Regions from separate parts of the Hydrogenophaga sp. SNF1 genome, predicted to be linked through region 1. Evidence: riboswitches for the same ligand, from Rfam matches in the RefSeq annotation. Region 1 holds a riboswitch; the other holds the start of a gene.
What was found. Region 1 has a riboswitch for S-adenosylhomocysteine ahead of ahcY (adenosylhomocysteinase). Riboswitches for the same ligand answer to the same signal wherever they lie in the genome.
Positions count from the first base shown of each region.

Region 1 (10,232 bases):
GGCGCCTTCGCCTTCGAGCCCGGCCAGTTCCTCACGGTGCGCGCGCTCATCGACGGCCAGGACGTGCGGCGCAGCTACTCCATCAGCAGCCCACGCAGCCTGTACACCAGCAAGGGCGAGCTCACGCTGGGCATCCGCCCGGTCGACGGCGGCGTGTTCAGCAACTGGGCCGCCACGCGGTTGAAGGCCGGCGACACGCTGCAGGCGATGCCGCCCGACGGCCGCTTCACCGTGCACCGCCCGCGCGCCCTGCACCGGGTGGGTTTCGCGGCGGGCTCGGGCATCACGCCCATCCTGTCCATCATGACCAGCACACTGGAGGAATCGCCCACCGCCAAGTTCACCCTGGTCTATGGCAACCGGCGCATGGCCAGCGTGATGTTCAACGAGGCCCTGCAAGACCTGAAGGACCGCTACCGCGACCGCCTCACGCTGATCCACATCCTCTCGCGCCAGGCGCAGGAGGTGCCGCTGCTGGAAGGCCGTATCGACGGCGACAAGGTGCGCGCCCTCATCGCCGCCCTGCTGCCCGTGCCCAGCATGGACGAGGTCTTCGTCTGCGGCCCCGAGGCCATGATCGAGGCCACCGAGCAGGCCCTGCTGGGCGCCGGCGTGAAGCCCGAGCGCATCCACACCGAGCGCTTCACCTCGCCGACGCTGGAGGCCCTGCCGCGCGGCGAGCGCGAGCGCGTGCAGCTGGGCCGCGCGCCCCAGGCCGAGGGCGAGGTGGCCCTGACCGTGGTGCTCGACGGCAAACCGCACGAACTGCGCATGGGCCGCGACCAGCGCGTGCTCGACGTGGCGCTGGAGGCCGGACTGGACCTGCCCTGGTCCTGCCGCGGCGGCGTGTGCTGCACCTGCCGCGCCAAGGTCATGGAAGGCCAGGTGGAGATGGAGAAGAACTTCACGCTGGAGCCCTGGGAAACCGAACAGGGCTTCGTGCTGAGCTGCCAGGCCCGCCCCACCACCGACCGGGTCGTCGTCAGCTACGACGAGCGCTGAGCGACCACCGGCGGCCCGCTCAATCGGTGTAGAGCACCACGGGCGCCACGCCCGCGCGGATGAGGCCGATGCGCTCGGCCGCCGCGCGGCTGAGGTCGATCACGCGCCCCGGCGCGAACGGCCCGCGGTCGTTGATGCGCACCACCACCGCCTGCCCCGTGACCGGGTTCTCCACGCGCACGCGCGTGCCGAATGGCAGGGTCTTGTGCGCAGCGGTGAGTTCGTTCATGTCGAAGACCTCGCCGTTCGCGGTGCGCCGGCCATGGTGCGGCTCGCCGTACCACGAGGCGTTGCCGCGCCCGATCTCGCGCGCCTCGTGCGCGGCCGGCCCGTCCGCGCCCCAGTCCTCGCCCGGCGGCCCGCCGCGGCTCGCGCAGCCCACGAGGGCGACGGCGAGCACGGCCAGGGCGGCGAGGCGGGTGGGCGTCATGCGGGTCAGGGGGCCATCAGCGGGCGTCGAGGCGGCGCAGGATCTCCAGCGTCGCCGCGCTCTGGTTCATCGTATAGAAGTGCAGGCCCGGCACCCCGCCGCGAAGCAATTGCTCACACAAGGACGTGACGACGTCGAGGCCGAAGGACTTGATCGAGGCCGTGTCGTCGCCGTAGGCCTGCAGGCGCAGCCGGATCCAGCGCGGGATCTCGGCCCCGCACGCATCGGAGAAACGCATGAGCTGCGTGGAACTGGTGATGGGCATGATGCCGGGCACCACCGGAATGTCGGCGCCCAGGGCGCGCGCCTCGTCGACGAAGCGGAAGTAGGCATCGGCGCTGTAGAAGTACTGCGTGATCGCCGAATGCGCGCCGGCCCGGACCTTGGTCACATACGCCTTGAGGTCGGCCTCGGGCGAGCGGGCCTGCGGGTGCACCTCGGGATAGGCCGCCACCTCCAGGTGGAAGTCCTCGCCGGTCTCGGCGCGGATGAAGGCCACGAGGTCGCTCGCGTAGTGGAACTCGCCGCCCAGGCCATAGCCGCTGGGCAGGTCGCCGCGCAGCGCCACCAGGCGCTTGACGCCCATGGCCTTGAGCTGCGCCAGCTGCTCGCGCACGCCGGCGCGCGTGGCGCCGATGCACGAGAAGTGCGAGGCCGCGTCCACGCCCTCGGCGAGGATCTCGCGCACGGTGCCGAAGGTGCCCTCCTGCGTGGAGCCGCCGGCGCCGTAGGTGACGGAGCAGAACAGCGGCGCGCGCGCGTAGAGCTGCTGGCGCACGGCGCGCAGCTTCTGCGCGCCTTCGGGCGTCTTGGGCGGGAAGAATTCGAAGCTGATGGGCAGGTTCATGCCGGTTTCCGAATGAAGACGAAGAACTCGCGGTTGCCATCGCCACCGGCGATGGGGCTGTCGAAATAGTCGAGCGGCTCAAGGCCCAGGCCTTGCAGCGCGGTCGTGATGCGCTCGCGCACCCGCGCGTACGAGGCGGCGTCCTTCACCAGGCCGCCCTTGCCGATGTCTTCGGGCTGCAGCTCGAACTGCGGCTTGACGAGCACCAGGCCGTGGCCGCCGGGCTTGAGCAGCGGCGCCAGCGCGGGCCACACCAGGGTCTGCGAGATGAAGGACAGGTCGCCGACGATCAGGTCGAAAGGCGGCTCGGCCCCGGCCTCGCGCAGGCGCTGGGCCGTCAAATCGCGCGCGTTGCAATGCTCGATGGCGATCACCCGCGCATCCCCGCGCAGGCGCGCGTTGAGCTGGCCGCTGCCCACGTCCACGCCCACCACCTGGGCCGCGCCGCGCTGCAGCAGGCAATCGGTGAAGCCGCCGGTGCTCTGGCCCACGTCGAGCGCGTGCAGGCCGCGCGGATCGACGCCGGTGTGCGCCAGCGCACCCTCCAGCTTCAGGCCGCCGCGCGAGACGTAGCGCGCCTCGGCCGCGTCCAGCAGCTCCAGCTCGGCGCCGGCGGGCAGCTCGTCGCCGTTCTTGGCCACGGGCCGCCAGCCGCCACCGGCGCGCCAGCGCACGCCGGCCGCGATCAGCCGCTGGGCCTGCGAGCGCGACGCCGCCAGACCACGCTCGACGAGCAACTGGTCGGCGCGCACGGCGGCGATCAGTAGCGGTAGGTGTCCGGCTTGTACGGGCCTTGCTTGGGCACGCCGATGTAGGCGGCCTGCTCGTCGCTCAGCTCGGTCAGCTGGGCACCGACCTTCTTCAGGTGCAGGCGCGCCACCTTTTCGTCCAGGTGCTTGGGCAGCACGTAAACCTTGCCCACGTCGTAGCCCTCGGGGTGCGTGAACAGCTCGATCTGCGCGATGGTCTGGTTCGCGAAGCTGGAGGACATCACGAAGCTGGGGTGACCGGTGCCGCAGCCCAGGTTCACCAGCCGGCCCTTGGCGAGCAGGATGATCTTCTTGCCGTCCGGGAAGATCACGTGGTCCACCTGGGGCTTGATCTCTTCCCACTGGCACTTCTCTTCCAGCCTGGCAACCTGGATCTCGTTGTCGAAGTGGCCGATGTTGCAGACGATCGCCTGGTCCTTCATGGCGGCCATGTGCTCGAAGGTGATGACGTCGCGGTTGCCGGTGGTGGTGACGAAGATGTCGGCCTTGTCGGCGGCGTACTCCATGGTCACCACGCGGTAGCCTTCCATCGCGGCCTGCAGGGCGTTGATGGGGTCGATCTCGGTCACCCACACCTGTGCGCTCAGCGCGCGCAGCGCCTGGGCCGAGCCCTTGCCCACGTCGCCGTAGCCGGCCACCACGGCCACCTTGCCGGCGATCATCACATCGGTCGCGCGCTTGATGCCGTCGACCAGCGACTCGCGGCAGCCATAGAGGTTGTCGAACTTGCTCTTGGTGACCGAGTCGTTGACGTTGATGGCGCGGAACATCAGCGAGCCCTTGACCGACATTTCCTTCAGGCGGTGCACGCCGGTGGTGGTCTCCTCGGTCACGCCAATGATCTGCGCGCTCTTGCGGCTGTACCAGGTGGCGTCCTCGGCCAGCTTGGCCTTGATGGCCGCGAACAGGATGCGCTCTTCCTCGCTGCCGGGCTTGGCCAGCACGGAGGGGTCCTTCTCGGCCTGCTTGCCCAGGTGCATGAGCAGCGTGGCATCGCCGCCGTCGTCGAGGATCATGTTGGGGCCTTCGCCTTCCGTGCCCTTGGCGCCGAAGTCGAAGATGCGGTGCGTGTAGTCCCAGTAGTCGACCAGGGTCTCGCCCTTGACGGCGAAGACCGGCGTGCCGGCGGCGGCGATGGCGGCGGCCGCGTGGTCCTGGGTGGAGAAGATGTTGCACGAGGCCCAGCGCACCTGCGCGCCCAGGGCCTGCAGCGTCTCGATGAGCACCGCGGTCTGGATGGTCATGTGCAGCGAACCGGTGATGCGCGCGCCTTTCAGCGGCTGCTTGGCCGCGTACTCTTCGCGGATGGCCATCAGGCCGGGCATCTCGGTCTCGGCGATCTTGATCTCTTTGCGGCCCCAGTCGGCCAGGCCGATGTCGGCGATCACGCAGTCGGCGGTGGGGTTGATTCGTGCATTCATGTGGCGCTCCAAAACGTTGAAAGCCACCGCGCGGGAAGGGAGACGAGGGAACCCATCGCACGTGCAGTGGATGAGCGTGGTTGCCGGTTGAAGGGTCCGAGCCTCACGCCCGCGGCCCGCTCGGTGCGGGTGGGGCGCTGCAACGCTCCTCGGATGGGCCGGCATTCTACTCGGCCTCCTTTCTGGCGTGGGGATATCCCCTCCCAGTGGCACCACGCCGGTGCGGCCCCTGTGAGAAACTGCCGCCCCTCCATGCAACCCACCCCGCTGGCCGACTGGCCCCCGCACGAGCGCGCGCGCATCCATGGCGTGCTCACCGACATCGACGACACCCTCACGGCCGAGGGGGCGCTGGCGCCCGAGGCGGGCGCGGCACTGCTCCGCCTGCGCGCGGCCGGCCTGCCGGTGTTCGCCGTCACCGGCCGCCCGGCCGGCTGGAGCGAACCCTTCGCGCTGAGCTGGCCGATCGACGCCATCGTGGCCGAGAACGGCGCCGTGGCGCTGTGGAACGACGGCGGGCGCCTGCGCAAGGCCTACGCGCAGGACGCGGCCACCCGCGCCGCGAACCTCACCCGCCTGCGGGCCGCCGCCGCGCGTGTGCTGCGCGAGCTGCCTCAGGCGCGCCTGGCCACCGACAGCGCGGGCCGCGAAACCGACATCGCCATCGACCACAGCGAGCACGCCCACCTGGGCGAGGCCGACATCGCGCGCGCACTCGGCATCCTGCGCGACGAAGGCCTCACCGCCACCGTGAGTTCCATCCACGTCAACGGCTGGATCGGCGCGCACGACAAGCTCAGCGGCGCGCGCTGGATCCTGCGCGAGCGCCTGGGGCGCGACCTCGACGCCGAGATCGATCACTGGGTCTACGTGGGCGACTCCACCAACGACGCCGCCATGTTCGCGCGCTTCCCGCACAGCGTGGGCGTGGCCAACATCGCGCGCTTCTGGGCGCAGCTCGCGCACCACCCCCGCTACGTGGCCCCGCGCGAACGGGGCCAGGGCTTCGCCGACGTGGCCGAGGCGGTGCTGGCGGCCAGAGGCCAGGCATGAGCGAACACCCGCTGCCCGCCGGCGGCCGAGCGCCCGCCGCGCCGCCGGCCCACGCCCGCCTGGGCCTGGTCGCCATCTTTGGCGCCACCTTCTTCGAGCTCGTGGGCTACTTCATGCTCACGCCCCTGCTGCTGCTGCGCCTGAAGGACGGCGGCGAGTCCACCGCCCTGGCCGGCGTGTTCGCGGCCAGCGGCTGGTTCGGCATCTTCCTCATGGTGCCTTTCGCCTCGTCCGTCACGCGCGCGCTGGGAAGGCGGCCCACGCTGTGGCTGTCGGCGCTCATCCCCACGCTGGCCACCATGGGCTTCGCGCTCTCGTCCTGGCTGCCGCTGTGGTTCGGGCTCAAGCTCATCGCCGGCATGGCCTCGGGCCTGCGCTGGGTGCTGGCCGAGGCCATCGTGGCCGAGTTCGCGCCGCCCGGCCAGCGCGGCCGCTACGTGGGCATCTTCGAAACCCTGGTCGGCGTCACCTTCGTGCTCGGCCCGCTGATGCTGGCCTGGGTGGGGCCGCAGAGCGACACCGCGATCTGGCTCGCCTTCGGCTGCATGGCCATCGGCCTGGCCTGGAGCCTGCTGATCCCCCGCGTGCCGCCCGCGGCCGACGCGCACGAGGCCCGCGTGGGCCTGGGCGGCGTGTGGCACGCGCTGGCCGCGCACCCGCTGATCATGACGGTGGGCTTCGTCGGTGGCTTCTTCGAAAGCGGGCTCACGTCCATCCTGCCGCTGTATGGCCTGGCCCTGGGCCTGGGCGCGGTGGTCTCGGCCCTGCTGGTCTCGGCCAGCGGGCTGGGCAGTGCGCTGATGATGCTGCCCGCTGGCGTGCTGTCCGACCGCCTGGCGCACCACCCGCGCCAGCGCTGGGGCGACGAGCGCGCCGCGCGCCTGCTGCTCATGCGCGGCTGCGCCTGGATCACGCTGCTCGGCACGCTGCTGATCCCCTTCGTCGCGAACACGCCCTGGCTGGCCGCGCCCGTGGCCTTCGTGTGGGGCGGCGCGGGCGGCTGCCTCTACACGTTGGCGATGATCGACATCGGCTCGCGCGAGCAAGGCATCACCCTGGTGAACAGCACCGCCGTGCTGGTGATGAGCTACACGCTCGGCGGCGTGCTGGCGCCCGCGCTGGGCGCGGCGGCGCTGCAGTGGTCGCCCACGCTGGGCTTCCCGGCGCTGCTGGTCGGCGTGGCGCTGCTGGGGGTGTTCCTGCTGCGGCGCCAGCCGGCCTGAGCTCGCGCTTCGATAGCAGGAAGCGGCCGGGCGGTGCCGCTCTCGGATAGGCGTCCTTGAGGATTTCGCGCCGCGGCGGCTGCCACCGAGAGGGGTTTTCCACTCCGCAGCGCCACGCGCGCCCTCTCCATGATCTCCCGCTCCAGCCCCAAACAATACAAGCTCGATGCCGCGCTGCCCGGCCAGGCCCAGGCGACGCCTCTGCGCCAGGTGGTCGAGGCCGCGGTGAACAAGACCGAGAAAGACCAGCAGCCCCGGGTGCTCTACCTGAAGACCACCGCCCCCTCGTCCGATCGGACCGCGCAGCCTTACATCACCACCAAGTTCGACTCTCGGCACGAAGACCCGCAGACCCGCGCCACGCAGCCGCGCAAGCTCAAGCAGACCCAGCACCAGGGCGCCACCGCGCAGCTGAAGGGCCTGACCACCTCCTGGCTCAAGCTGCCTTCAGCGCCGCGCGAAGCCCAGCGAGCGGCCCAGGATCTCGGCAGGCTGTGCGCGAGCGACAGCACCCAGGTGTTCGGCCTGCCCTGCACCCCCGAACTGCTGCAGCAACTCAAGCGGATGGAAAGCGCCCAGGTCGCGCCGCGCTCAACGGCGTCGACGCCACGGCAGCCGAGCGCGCACACGCCCCGGTCGAACACGGACAGATCGCCACGGCACCCGCCGACGGATGAAGACGAGAGCAGCACCGCGTCGCAAACGACGGTCTCGCTGAGCGAGGAGAGCTCGCCCCCCAACTCGGGCGGCACGCCCAGAAAGGTCAAAACCAGCAGGGTGGCCCGGCTGCCGGTCAAGCAGGTCGCCCGACAGAATCTGAACCCGATCAGACAGACCTACCTGGACCAACAGAAGCTGAAGCAAAAGCAGAAGCGGGAGCAGGCGCTGCTTGACCTTCAAGACCTGATGTTTCCCCCGGAAAAGCCCCTCGCATCGCCCCATACCCAAGTTGGCGCCCCTACCCTGCAACTGCCACTCTTGCCTGTGGGCCGGGACCGGCCATCGGCCCTGGAGCCGTCCGAGGAACCCGCCCCACCAGGCGCCCAGTCGGATCGGCCCAGGTCCAACGTCGAACCCATCCCGGAGGAAAGCCTGCGGACCAGCAAGTCCCAGTCGACGCCCACCAGCCCCACGCCGCCCGACCAGCCTCCGCCGACCAGCCCTCGAGGCCCGTTGAAGCCGCAGCGCGTGCCACGGCCCAGCCTTCGGTCCAGGCAGACGCCCACACCGCCAGCCACCCCAGGGGCGCCACCGGTGGATCCGGCGTCGCCCCCCACGACCAACCCGCCCGAGAGGATGTTCAACGAGCAGTGAGCCCGCTTGTCGCATGGTGACAAGCCCCCATGCGATCCTTGAGGCCGCCGGCCGGGCCCCACGCCCGCCCGGCCGAAAGGAGCCCCATGCCCATCCCCTGGATCGCCGCCTTGAAAATCATCCCCTGGGGCGACGTGATCGAACACGCACCCAAGGTGCTCGCGGCCGCGCGCAAACTGCTCGACAAACAGAAAGCGCCCAGCGCCCCCACGCCCGTGGGCACGCCCCTGGACCCGGCCGCCGAAACACCCAGCCTGGGCGAGCTGCGCCAGCACCTCATCGAGGCGCGCCAGCTCATCGACCAGCAGGCCACCGCCCAGCAGCAGATGGCCCAGACCCTCAGCGAGCTGGCCGAGCAGAACGCGCGCCTGGTGGAAGCGGTGCAGTTGCTGCGCGTGCGCACGCGGTTGCTGATCGCAGCGGCGGTGCTGCTGGCCATCGGCGTGGCGGTGCTGCTGGCGCGCTGAAGCGCGCGGCCCACCCGCGCCTCGGCCCCTGGGCCGCTGGAAAAAACCGAAGGGAACGCTCACCCATGCCGTGAGCGCTCGCAGCGGCACGGTTCCGCGCCGGCGACAGCGGCCTCCGCCATCCGGCCCATCGCGGAACCCGGGCCTCGCGCCGCGCCACGCAGAGACAGCCACAAGCTGCAGCAGCGCAAGGCAAGCCCGTGGCCTGACGCCCCCGCACCACCCTTCGAACCGCCATGATCAAGACCACACGCGCCCCTTACCACAAGCTGCCTGCCGACGCCCCAGCCAAGCCCAAGTACGCCGCGGTGGCGAACCACCCGATACAGGACCCCAGCGCGGGCGGCTCGCTCACGCTGGCCAAGGTCTCGGCGCTCGACGCCTTCCTCGGCGCGCAAAGCAAAAACGGCTTGCCCACCAACAAGACGCTGTATCTGAAGAAAAACAGCCAAGACACGCATCGGCTATCGACCACTCGGTCCCTCTGGAAAAGCAAACAGCAGCGGCAAAACTTCGTCGGCTACATCTATGCCTTGGGCTTGGACGGCCTCCACACCCTGCACTCACCACAGGTTCAGCAAGCGGCCCGAAACCTTTTCGACCTGGCCCATCTCGGGGCCGTCCACAAGCTCCAACACAGCGCGGCACTGTGCCAATGCGTGAAGGCACTGAAACAGGCCCTGGCGGAAGAGGCCGGCGAGCCAAGCACCGATACCGCTTTCACGATCGACAACGACCTCCGCACCACCAGCGATTCGGACACGTCCACGGTCGAACCCGAGCCCCCACGCACCCCGGTCCCCACACGCGCCCGAACCACCGTCTCCCCCGACGAGCGCCTCGACCATGAGCTGAGCAAGTACTTCAAGTGACCACTAGGCCACAGGCCCATTGGCCGCCGGCCGATCCACCTCGATCGCCGCATCGCAGCCCACGCCGGCGGCGATCCAGCGCCGCGCCAGGCGCCGCAGCAGCGGCGCCGCCCAGGCCCAGCGCGGACCCAACACCCCTGGCGCGTCGCTGATCGCGCCGCAGCGGTAGAGACCCGCCGCGTCGTCCCAGCGCAGGGCGTCGCAAGCGCCCCGGCGACGGCGCGATATCACGCGACCCAGGGGGCAGGGCTCGGCCAGGCAGCACACGCCGCAGCCATTGCAAGGCGCGCCCAGCGCGGGCTTGGCCGGCGCGGCGGGGTGGATGTGGATGGTTTGCAGGGGCATGCGGGGGCGGGGACGCCGGCCAGCGGCGCTGGCCCCGCATCATCGCGCCTGTTCGGGGCTGTCCACCGTGGGCGATCGCCGAAAGGCCGGCAGGCCACCCGCGCCGAACGGCCATTCGGCCAGGCCCGGAACCCGGCCACGGAGCCGCGCACTCAGTCCGCACCTCCTGACTGCCCGGCACCACGCCCGTCCCGACCATGCACCGAATGTCTTCTGCCGACCGCTGGCACCACAAATGCACCGCGGCCCAGCCCATCACCCCCCCGCCAGAAAACCTGGCGCCCAGCCAGAACGAACTGCGGGCCGCAGGCGCCGCCGCCACGTCCTTCAACGCGGTGCTCCAGCATGGGGTCCGCAACAACTACATCTACATCCACCGACACAAGAAGGGCGGCCTCGAGTACTTTGCCACCAATGCCTGGTCCGCGTACCAGTCCCTGCGGGACGTGTTCAAGCCGGTCAACTACACCCAGGCCCATCGGCAGACA
Region 1 is NZ_CP139793.1:506,998-517,229, reverse strand. Features, by position in the region: gene SOM08_RS02465 (2Fe-2S iron-sulfur cluster-binding protein) at 1-1,002, shown strand, start outside; gene SOM08_RS02460 (septal ring lytic transglycosylase RlpA family protein) at 1,022-1,432, opposite strand; gene metF (methylenetetrahydrofolate reductase [NAD(P)H]) at 1,449-2,279, opposite strand; gene SOM08_RS02450 (TlyA family RNA methyltransferase) at 2,276-3,031, opposite strand; gene ahcY (adenosylhomocysteinase) at 3,040-4,470, opposite strand; S-adenosyl-L-homocysteine riboswitch at 4,536-4,627, opposite strand; gene SOM08_RS02440 (HAD-IIB family hydrolase) at 4,723-5,523, shown strand; gene SOM08_RS02435 (MFS transporter) at 5,520-6,746, shown strand; gene SOM08_RS02430 (hypothetical protein) at 6,876-8,060, shown strand; gene SOM08_RS02425 (hypothetical protein) at 8,147-8,527, shown strand; gene SOM08_RS02420 (hypothetical protein) at 8,764-9,399, shown strand; gene SOM08_RS02415 (hypothetical protein) at 9,403-9,744, opposite strand; gene SOM08_RS02410 (hypothetical protein) at 9,951-10,232, shown strand, end outside.

Region 2 (10,232 bases), 340 kb from region 1:
ACTTGGGCACGGGCGGGGTGTAGCCGCTCCACTCGATGGGCGTGCGGTTGGCGCGCGCCTTGTCCAGCGGCCACAGCGGCACCTGCTTCTTGTTGGCGTGCTGGTGGCGCACGCGCTCATAGTCGGCGTTGACCTCGGCGATATAGGCCGTGGCCTGGTCCGACAGCAGGCCCTGGGCCACGCTCACGCTGCGCGAGGCATCGGGCACGTAGACCACCGGGCCTTCGTAGTGCGGCGCGATCTTCACCGCCGTGTGCACGCGGCTGGTGGTGGCGCCGCCGATCAGCAGCGGGATCTTCTTGATGCGGAAGTGCTCGTCCTTCTGCATCTCGCTGGCCACGTACTGCATCTCTTCCAGGCTCGGCGTGATCAGGCCCGACAGGCCCACGATGTCCGCGCCCTCGACCTTGGCCTTGGCCAGGATCTCGTGGCACGGGACCATCACGCCCATGTTCACCACCTCGAAGTTGTTGCACTGGAGCACGACGGTGACGATGTTCTTGCCGATGTCGTGCACGTCGCCCTTGACGGTGGCGATGACGATCTTGCCCTTGGATCGCACGTCGCCGCCGGCCGCTTCCAGGCGCTTCTTCTCTTCCTCGATGTAGGGCAGCAGGTGGGCCACGGCCTGCTTCATCACGCGCGCGCTCTTGACCACCTGGGGCAGGAACATCTTGCCCTGGCCGAACAGGTCGCCCACCACGTTCATGCCGTCCATGAGCGGGCCTTCGATCACGTTGAGCGGGCGCCCGCCGCCGGCCTCGATCTCGCGCCACATGGCCTCGGTGTCTTCGGTGATGAAGTCGTTGATGCCGCGCACCAGCGCGTGCGACAGGCGCTCGCGCAGCGGCAGTTCGCGCCAGGCGTTCTTCTGGGAATCGTCCTTGGCCGCGCCCTTGGCGCTCTCGGCGATCTCGAGCAGGCGCTCGGCGGCGTCCGGGCGGCGGTTCAGCACCACGTCCTCCACGCGCTCGCGCAGCGTGGGTTCCAGCTCGTCGTACACGCCGACCATGCCGGCGTTGACGATGCCCATGTCCATGCCGGCCTGAATGGCGTGGTACAGGAAGACGGTGTGGATGGCCTCGCGCACCGGGTCGTTGCCGCGGAAGCTGAAGCTCACGTTGGACACGCCGCCCGAGACCTTGGCGCCCGGCAGGTGCTGCTTGATCCAGCGCGTGGCGTTGATGAAGTCCACCGCGTAGTTGTTGTGCTCCTCGATGCCGGTGGCGATGGCGAAGATGTTGGGGTCGAAGACGATGTCCTCGGGCGGGAAGCCCACCTCGTCCACCAGGATGCGGTAGGCACGCTCGCAGATCTCGATCTTGCGCTCGTAGGTGTCGGCCTGGCCTTTCTCGTCGAAGGCCATCACCACGGTGGCGGCGCCGTAGCGCTTGATGAGCCGCGCCTGGCGCTTGAACTCCTCCACGCCCTCTTTCATGCTGATGGAGTTGACGACGCCCTTGCCCTGCAGGCAGCGCAGGCCGGCCTCGATGACGCTCCACTTGGAGCTGTCCACCATCACCGGCACGCGCGCGATGTCGGGCTCGCCGGCCATGAGGTTGAGGAAGCGCACCATGGCGGCCTCGCTGTCGAGCATGGCCTCGTCCATGTTCACGTCGACGATCTGCGCGCCGTTCTCCACCTGCTGGCGCGCCACGGCCAGCGCGTCCTCGAAGCGGCCTTCAAGAATCATGCGCGCGAAGGCCTTGGAGCCGGTGACGTTGGTGCGCTCGCCGACGTTGACGAACAGGCTGCCTTCGCCGATGGCGAGCGGCTCCAGGCCCGACAGCAGCATCGGGCGAACGGCGGGGGAAGCGGGGGCGGGGGAGGTCTCGGAGGACATGCGGCTCACCAGGGTTGTTTGCGAAAAACCGAGCTGGTGAGCGTCGTTGGGGCCGGTCCAGCCCACTCAAGCCTGACGGTCCCGGCCCGGGGGGCCTGGGCTGACCGCTGCAACGCTCCTTGAGAGAGGGGGGATTTTAGCGACAGGCGTCGAAACCCCTCGTCCGTTCGGCCTGAACAACCATTTGGCTGGCGCCACGGCTTTCTCAGGCGTTACTGAACGCGCGTCCAGGCCACCTGCTATGGCCATCTGCCCCTCATGTCCCTCCGCAACGCCCATGATTCCTCGATCGACCCCCCGCCCCGGCAAAACACAGGCGCTTCTTTCAGATTCAGCGGATAAGGCTGAGATCTTTGACCTGAGACAGCTGTATGCGTATGGCAAGTCGGTGAACAGGGGATGGCGGATGGGGCCGACCGTTCTGCTCATCAAGGACAAGATCGAGCCCAATGGCGAGCGCACGCAATGCCTCTCCGTCAACGTCCAGAATGCGAATGGCACTACCACCAGCTCCTCGCTGGCCACGGAGCGGCTTGTGCGGACCCTCGCGCGCCGCTTCACTGCGGATCAGCACCATCCGTTGGAGGTGAAGGAGGCCCTGAACTCGATTTTTTGCCGCTTGGCCACGAGCAATCAGGTGGTGCTGGACAGAGCGTTCCTGAAGGACCTCAAGGTGCTGATATATCCGCCCCTCGATCTTGCCCCGACAAGCAGAGTCATCCTTCGCGAGCTGCGCCACTCCGCTGCTGCGGACCAGATCGCGGCAGACGCGGACGTCCAGACCATTGCCGAAGTCATTCGATCGCTGGACTCCCTGGGGCAGCAACGGTTTAGGTACCAGCTGGAGATACGCCCGAACCTTGGCGCCGCTGCCAAGCAGCTGCTGGCGGCGCTGCACCCCAAAGCGCAGACGGCAACTTTCAAGGCCTCAGCAAAGCAACAGCGGGACGACGTGTCCGAGTCTTTGGAGCGACCGCAGGAACCGGAATGGACGCTCGGGATGCTGCCCTACCACAGCAAAGAAAGCGCCGCCTCGATGCACTTCATTGAGGTGCCCGACCAGCCAGTCAAGACACCCCCAGCCTCGGCGCCGCTGGGCCAGTCTTTCATCAAGCGCTTCGGGGCCCAGATCCAAGTGCCCGCCATTGAGCGCTGGGTGACTGTCGCCCCCCATACCACCGTCAAGGCACTGGCTGCGGCCATCGAATGGTTGCCCGACGACCAACTGGCCAGGTTCAAAAGCGACCTGCAACTGGCCGCAGGAGGCTCTTACACGGACGAGGTCAGCGTCACGGCCCGTCAGCTGCTGGAGGAAATGGGCTGAGCCGCCGGTACCCCCGGGGCGCCGCGCCGACCCGCGCGGGCACACTGAGGCCACCTCGATGGCGCGGAGCCCGGCATGACCCCTTCCGAGATCTTTCTGGTCGCGATGCTGATCGTCTTCAGCGTCCCCTACCTGGTCTGGCGGCTCGGCCGCACCGACTACCTCGCGCCCCTGGTGGTGGTACAGATCCTCACCGGCATCGCGCTCGGGCCGGGCGTGCTGGGCGCGGCCTTTCCCGAGTACCACCGCTTCGTTTTCAGCCCGCCGGTGACGCAGGCGCTGTCGGGCGTGGCGCAATGGGCCGTGATGCTGTTCGTCTGCATCGCCGGCATCGAGCTGGACCTGCGCCAGGCCTGGGCGAAGCGGCGTGAGAGCGGCATCACCGCCGGCCTGGCCTTGGGCGTGCCGCTGCTGCTGGGCGCGGCGGCGGGCGCGGTGTTGCTGGCCTGGCCCGACTGGGCCGGCCCCCGGGCCAAGGACTGGCAGTTCCTGCTGGGCATCGGCATGTCCTGCGCCGTCACCGCGCTGCCCATCCTGATCCTGCTGATGGAAAAACTGGGCATCCTGCGCCAGCCGCTGGGCCAGCGCCTGCTGCGCTACGCCAGCCTGGACGACCTGGCCATCTGGGGCGTGCTGGCCGTGATCCTCATGGAATGGGACCGCATGGGCCGCCAGCTGGGTTTCCTGCTCGCCTTCGGCTTGCTCACCCTGTTGTTCCGCCGGCTCATGCGCGCCTTGCCCGAACAAGACCGCTGGACCGCGGCCCTGGTGTGGCTGCTGGCCTGCGGCCTGGGCGCCGATTGGGCAGGCCTGCACTACATGGTGGGCGCGTTCCTCGCGGGCGCGGTGATCGACGCCCACTGGTTCGACCAGGACCGCCTGGACCAGCTGCGCCACCACGTGCTGCTGGTGCTCATGCCGGTGTTCTTCCTCAGCACGGGGTTGCGCACCAAGTGGGCCGTCGGGGGCGCGGCGGTGCTCGCCGCCGCCGCCCTGCTGCTGCTGGTGTCGGTGGCGGGCAAGCTGCTGGCCATGCGCCTGGCCGGCCGCTGGCTGGGCTGGCCGCGCGAGGAAGCGCGCCTGATCGGCTGGCTGCTGCAGACCAAGGCGCTGATCATGATCGTCTTCGCCAACGTGCTGTTGGACAAGGCCCTCATCACCGACGCCACCTTCACCGCGCTGCTGCTGATGGCGGTGGCCAGCACCATGCTGACCATTCCCATGGTGGCGCCGATGCTGGCACGGCGCGCCGCCGAAACCGGTGCCGACGCGGATGTCGGCAGGGCCTAGGCGGCGGCCCGCCGCCGCAGCGCCACCACGCGCTCGCCCGTGTCCAGCGAGCGCGCCCGCAGCTGCCCGCAACCCGCGTCCACGTCCTGCCCCGCCGAGTGGCGCAGCTTGGTCAGGATGCCCTGGCGGTGCAGGCGGCGCGCGATGTCGGCCGCCTTCTCCCAGGCCGGGCGCTGGAACGGCAGACCGTCGACGGCGTTGTAGGGAATGAGGTTGAGCACGCCGTAGCGGCCACCGAGCAGGCGCACGATGCCCTCGATTTCATCGTCGCCGTCGTTCACGCCGTCCAGCAGGGTCCACTGGTATTGCACCGGATAGCCGGTGGCGCGCGCGTAGGCCTCGGCACGCTCCACCAGCTCGGTGGGCGTGAGGCGCGGCGCGCGCGGCAGCAGTTGCTCGCGCAGATCAGGCTTGGTGGTGTGCAGCGACAACGCCAGCGCGGGTTTGACCGCGCCGCGCGGCAGCGCCTCGAAGGCGCGCTCGTCGCCCACGGTGGAGAACACCAGGTTCTTGTGACCGATGCCGCCCACCGTGCCCAGCAGCTCGATGGCCTCGAGCACCGCGTCCAGGTTGTGCGCGGGCTCGCCCATGCCCATGAAAACCACCTTGTTCACCGGCCGGCCGGCGCGCGCCAGCGCCACCTGGGCCAGGATCTCGGCGCTGCCGAGCTGGCGCAGCAGGCCGCCGGTGCCGGTCATGCAGAAGGCGCAGCCCACCGCGCAGCCCACCTGGGTGGACACGCACAGGCCGCCGCGCGGCAGGCGCACGCTCTCGACGGTCTGGCCGTCGCGCAGGGCCACCAGCAGGCGGGCCGAGCCGTCCTCGCCCGGGTGCTCGGCGCGCAGGCGGGCGAGGCCGGCGAGTTCCTCGCGCAGCGCCGGCAGGGCCTCGAACAGGGCCTTGGGGAAATGGTGCTCGGGCTTGCGCCGGCCGGCGTCGGCCGGCAGGGCGTGCAGCCAGTGGCGCAGCACGCGCTGCGCATGCAGCGGCCCGGCCCCGAGGGCGGTGAGGCGTTGGCGCAGTTCGCTCAGTTGCATGGGGCGGGCATTGTCGCGCACAGCCCCGGGGCATCCGCTCCCGGTCGACAATGGCCGGCCACGACCAAGGAGACCCCGATGCTGGAAATGGTGATCGACGCGCGCGCCGCCGACCTGGGCCACGGCCTGACGGTGCGGCGCGTGCTGCCCTACGCGAAGCGCCGCATGGTCGGCCCCTTCATCTTTGTGGACCACGCCGGCCCCGTGACGCTGGCGGCCGAGGACACGCGTGACGCCGACGTGCGACCGCACCCGCACATCGGCCTGTCCACCGTGAGCTACCTGCTCAGCGGACAGATCAAGCACCGGGACAGCCTGGGCGTGGTGCAGGACATCGTGCCCGGCGACGTGAACTGGATGACCGCCGGCCGCGGCATCTCGCACAGCGAGCGCTTCACCCACCCCGAGTCCTTCGCGGGCGGCGGGCTGGAGCTGATGCAGCTCTGGGTAGCGCTGCCCGAGCGCGACGAAGAAACCGAGCCTGCCTTCACCCACTACCCGGCCAGCGATCTGCCGGTGCGCGAACGGGACGGCGTGTGGATGCGCCTGATCGCGGGCGAGGCCTATGGCCTGAAGAGCCCCGTGCGCACGCACTCGCCGCTGTTCTACCTGCACACCGAATGGCAGGCCGGCGCCAGCCTGGCCCTGCCCGGCGGCCACCGCGAGCAGGCGGTGTACGTGGCGCGCGGCGACATCGAGTACGCGGGCGAGGTCTACCGCCCCGGGCAGCTGCTGGTGTTCGGCGACGACGCCGACGCGCTCATCACCGCGCGCGTGCCGAGCACGCTGATGGTCTTCGGCGGCGAGCCATTGGGCGAGCGGCATGTCTGGTGGAACTTCGTGTCTTCACGCAAGGAGCGCATCGAGCAGGCCAAGGCGGACTGGGCCGCCGGGCGCATCCCGCTGCCGCCAGGCGATGACCAGGAGTGGATTCCGCTGCCCAAGGCCTAGGACCAGGACGGATCACCCGCCTGGCGGCGCTGCACCCGCGCCGCGCCCCACACCACGCGCAGTGACCGGCCCTCGCGCGCCAGACTGTCGGCCACCTGGCCGATCACGTGGCGGCGGCGCATGCCGTCGCCGGGCACGTCGAGCTCCCAGAGCTTGAGCGAACCGTCGGGCTGTTCTTCCACCAGGATGGAGAAGCGGCCGCAAGGGTCGCGGTATTTGAGGGTGCGGCAGTACATGTCGGCTCGGCAGCAACGAGCCGGTGAGTGACCGAAGGGTCGAAACGGTTCACCCTCATGACCACGCCCACCGCAACGCCCCCAGAGACACCACGGAACCGGCTCCGCCGGGCCGTCGGTGTCGCCCCCCTCCCAGGGGGGAGGCGCGCAGCGCCGCGGGGGGTCAATACTGCTTGTACGGCAGGAACTTGCCCGACATCACGATGTTCACGCGATCGCCGTTCGGGTCTTTCTCGCGCTTCATGTCCATCTTGAAGTCGATAGCGCTCATGATGCCGTCGCCGAACTCCTCGTGGATGAGCTCCTTGAAGGTGGTGCCGTAGACGCTGATGAGTTCGTAGAAGCGGTAGATCAGCGGGTCGGTGGGCACGCTGGTGGGCAGCGAGCCTTTGTAGGGCACGACCTGCAGCCACTTCTGCTCCTCGGCCGTCAGGCCGAAGACCTTGCCCAGGACCTTGGCCTGCGCGGGCGAGGCGGTCATCTGGCCCAGGCACAGGGCCGTGGTCCATTCCTTGGACTGACCGACTTTCTTGGCGACGTCCTCCCATTTCAGGCCCTTGCTGACCTTGGTGGCGATGATCTTCTCGGTGACTTCGATGCGGCTCATGGTGGGGGGTCCCGTTGTGGTGGTGGGGTGGGGGTTGGGGTTGGAGTGGGCGCGGCGGGGTGCCGCCGTCAATGCGCGGTCGCCCGGGAGACGAGAAAGTCGACGATGTGGTTGCGCAGGGCGTAGTAGCCGTCCAGGTGGTGCAGCTGGGTGCGCGTGCGCTCGCGCGGCAAGGGGTTGTCCACCACCTCGGCCAGGCCGCCCGGCCGGTAGGCGCCATCCACCTCGGCCCCGTTGCTCATGAGCAGGATGCGGTCGGCCAGCAGGATGGCCTCGTCCACGTCGTGGGTGATCATGAACACCGTCTGTTGCGTCTCGCGAACGATGCCCATGAGCTCGTCCTGGATGGTGCCGCGCGTGAGCGCGTCCAGCGCGCCAAAGGGCTCGTCGAGCAGCAGCATCTTGGGCTGAATGGCGAAGGCCCGCGCGATGCCCACGCGCTGCTTCATGCCGCCCGACAGCTGCGAGGGCTTCTTGTCGATGGCCGGGCTCAGGCCCACCATGGCCACGTACTTCTCGACCTGCGCCTCGACCTCGGGCTTCTTCCAGTCGGGCCAGCGCGACTTCACCGCGAAGGCGATGTTCTGGCGCACGGTGAGCCATGGCATGAGCGCGTGGCCCTGGAACACCACGCCGCGCTCCAGGCTGGGGCCAGCGATTTCGCGGCCGTCCATGAACGCATGGCCCGCGCTGGCGGTGTCCAGGCCAGCCAGCACATTGAGGATGGTCGTCTTGCCGCAGCCGCTGTGGCCGATGATGCAGACGAACTCGCCCCTGTCGATGCCGAAGTCGACGTTGGCGAAGACCGGCTTGTCGGCCTGGTAGGCCTTGGCGAGGCGCTCGACCTGCAGGAAGGCGCGGGAATGGGCGCTCATGGCTTGGCCTTTCGCTGGTGTTGCGCGCGTCGCGGCTGCGACGCCCTGTTGCCGGCCGTCACTCCACATAAGTCACCGCCTTCTGCAGTTGCGCGAACATCAGGTCGAGCAGCATGCCCACCACCCCGATCACCAGCACCGCGAAGATCACGTTGGTGAGCGAGAGGTTGTTCCACTCGTTCCACACGAAGTAGCCGATGCCGGTGCCACCCACCAGCATCTCGGCCGCGACGATGACCAGCCAGGCAATGCCCATGCTGATGCGCATGCCCGTGAGGATGGTGGGCGCGGCGGCGGGCAGCACCACCAGGAAGGCCTTGCGCAGCGGGTTCACCTCCAGCGTGGCGGCCACATTGAGCCAGTCGCGCTTGACCGAGGCGACGCCGAAGGCGGTGTTGATCAGCATCGGCCAGACCGAGCAGATGAAGATGACGAAGATGCCGCTGACGTTGCTGTCTTTCAGCGTGTAGAGCGCCAGCGGCATCCAGGCCAGGGGGCTGATGGGCTTGAGCACCTGAACGAAGGGATCGAAGGCCTTGCTCATGAGCGGCGACATGCCGATGAGAAAGCCCAGCGGAATGGCCACCAGCATGGCCAGCGCGAAACCCAGGCCCACGCGCGCCAGCGAATGCGCGATCTGGATGCCGATGCCCTTGTCGTTGGGGCCTTTGTCGTAGAAGGGATCGGACAGGTGTTTCCAGCTAGCCTCGGCCACCGCCAGTGGGGGCGGGAAGCCGTCCGACTTGGCCACGGCCGCGCCGGGGTCCTTGCCCATGAGCTTGGCGTACTCCAGTTCTTCCGGCGTGAGCGAGGCGGTGGCCGAGGACGTGCCGGCGCCGCCCGTGCCGATCTGCCAGGCACCGACAAAGACGACCAGCAGCAGCAGCGAGACCAGCGCGGCGCGCAGGTTCAGGTTCAGCGCCTTCATGCTCAAGCCGCCTTGCGGACCGCGAAGCTGTCGAGGTAGTCCTTCGGCTTGGCCGGGTCGAACACCTTGCCCATGATGGTGTGCTTCTCGTAGCCCGGCCCGGCCTTGAAGTCCTGGCCGAGGGCCTTCATGTGCTTGCGCGCGTCGGTGATGAGGAAGACGCGCTCGGCGATCTGCTTGTAGTTGACGTCGCCTTTGATGTAGCCCCAGCGCTGCATCTGCGTGAGCATCCACACCGCCATGCTTTGCCAGGGCATGGGGTCGAAATCGGCGCGATCGGGCACGTTCTGGATCTTGCCCAGGCCGTCGGCGAAACGGCCGGTGAGCACCTGGGCCACCACGGTCTCGGGCTGGTTCAGGTAGGCCTGCGGCGAGATCACCTTGGCGATGAGTTCACGGTTCTTGGGTTGCCGGGCCATGGCCGCGGCCGTGAGCACCGAGCGGTACAGCGCCGCGAAGGTGTTGGGGTTCTGGCGGATGAATTCGGCGCTGGTGCCGAAGGCGCAGCAGGGGTGGCCGTTCCACAGATCCCTGGTGAGCACGTGCAGGAAGCCGACCTCGTCGTACACCGCGCGCTGGTTGAACGGGTCGGGGCCGAGGTAGCCGTCGATGTTGCCGGCGCGCAGGTTGGCCACCATCTCGGGCGGCGGCACCACGCGGATCTGGATGTCGGTGTCGGGGTTGAGCCCGTGTTCGGCCACGTAGTAGCGCAACAGGAAGTTGTGCATCGAGAACTCGAAGGGCACGGCGAACTTGAAGCCCTTCCACTGCTTCGGATCGCGCTTGTCCTTGTGCTTGACATGCAGCGTGATGGCCTGGCCGTTGGTGTTCTGGATGGTGGCCACGTTCATGGGCGTGGCGTTGGAGCCCACGCCCATGGAAATGGCCAGCGGCATGGGCGACAGGAAGTGCGTGGCGTCGTACTCCTTGTTGATCATCTTGTCGCGGATGAGCGCCCATCCCGCCGTCTTGATGACCTCTACCTTGAGGCCTTCGCGCTGGTAGAAGCCCAGGGGGTGGGCCATGATCAGCGGCGTGGCGCAGGTGATGGGAATGAAGCCGATCTTCAGATCGGTCTTCTCCAGCGGGCCCTTCTCCTGCGCCATGGCCTGCAGGCTGGCGATGGGCAGCACGTTGGCGA
Region 2 is NZ_CP139793.1:171,707-181,938, reverse strand. Features, by position in the region: gene metH (methionine synthase) at 1-1,843, opposite strand, end outside; S-adenosyl-L-homocysteine riboswitch at 1,875-1,970, opposite strand; gene SOM08_RS00890 (hypothetical protein) at 2,121-3,167, shown strand; gene SOM08_RS00885 (cation:proton antiporter) at 3,243-4,457, shown strand; gene SOM08_RS00880 (RNA methyltransferase) at 4,454-5,494, opposite strand; gene SOM08_RS00875 (pirin family protein) at 5,573-6,445, shown strand; gene SOM08_RS00870 (hypothetical protein) at 6,442-6,681, opposite strand; gene cynS (cyanase) at 6,845-7,288, opposite strand; gene SOM08_RS00860 (ABC transporter ATP-binding protein) at 7,357-8,232, opposite strand; gene ntrB (nitrate ABC transporter permease) at 8,222-9,091, opposite strand; gene SOM08_RS00850 (CmpA/NrtA family ABC transporter substrate-binding protein) at 9,094-10,232, opposite strand, start outside.
Region 2: another riboswitch for S-adenosylhomocysteine. It lies ahead of metH (methionine synthase); the one in region 1 lies ahead of ahcY (adenosylhomocysteinase).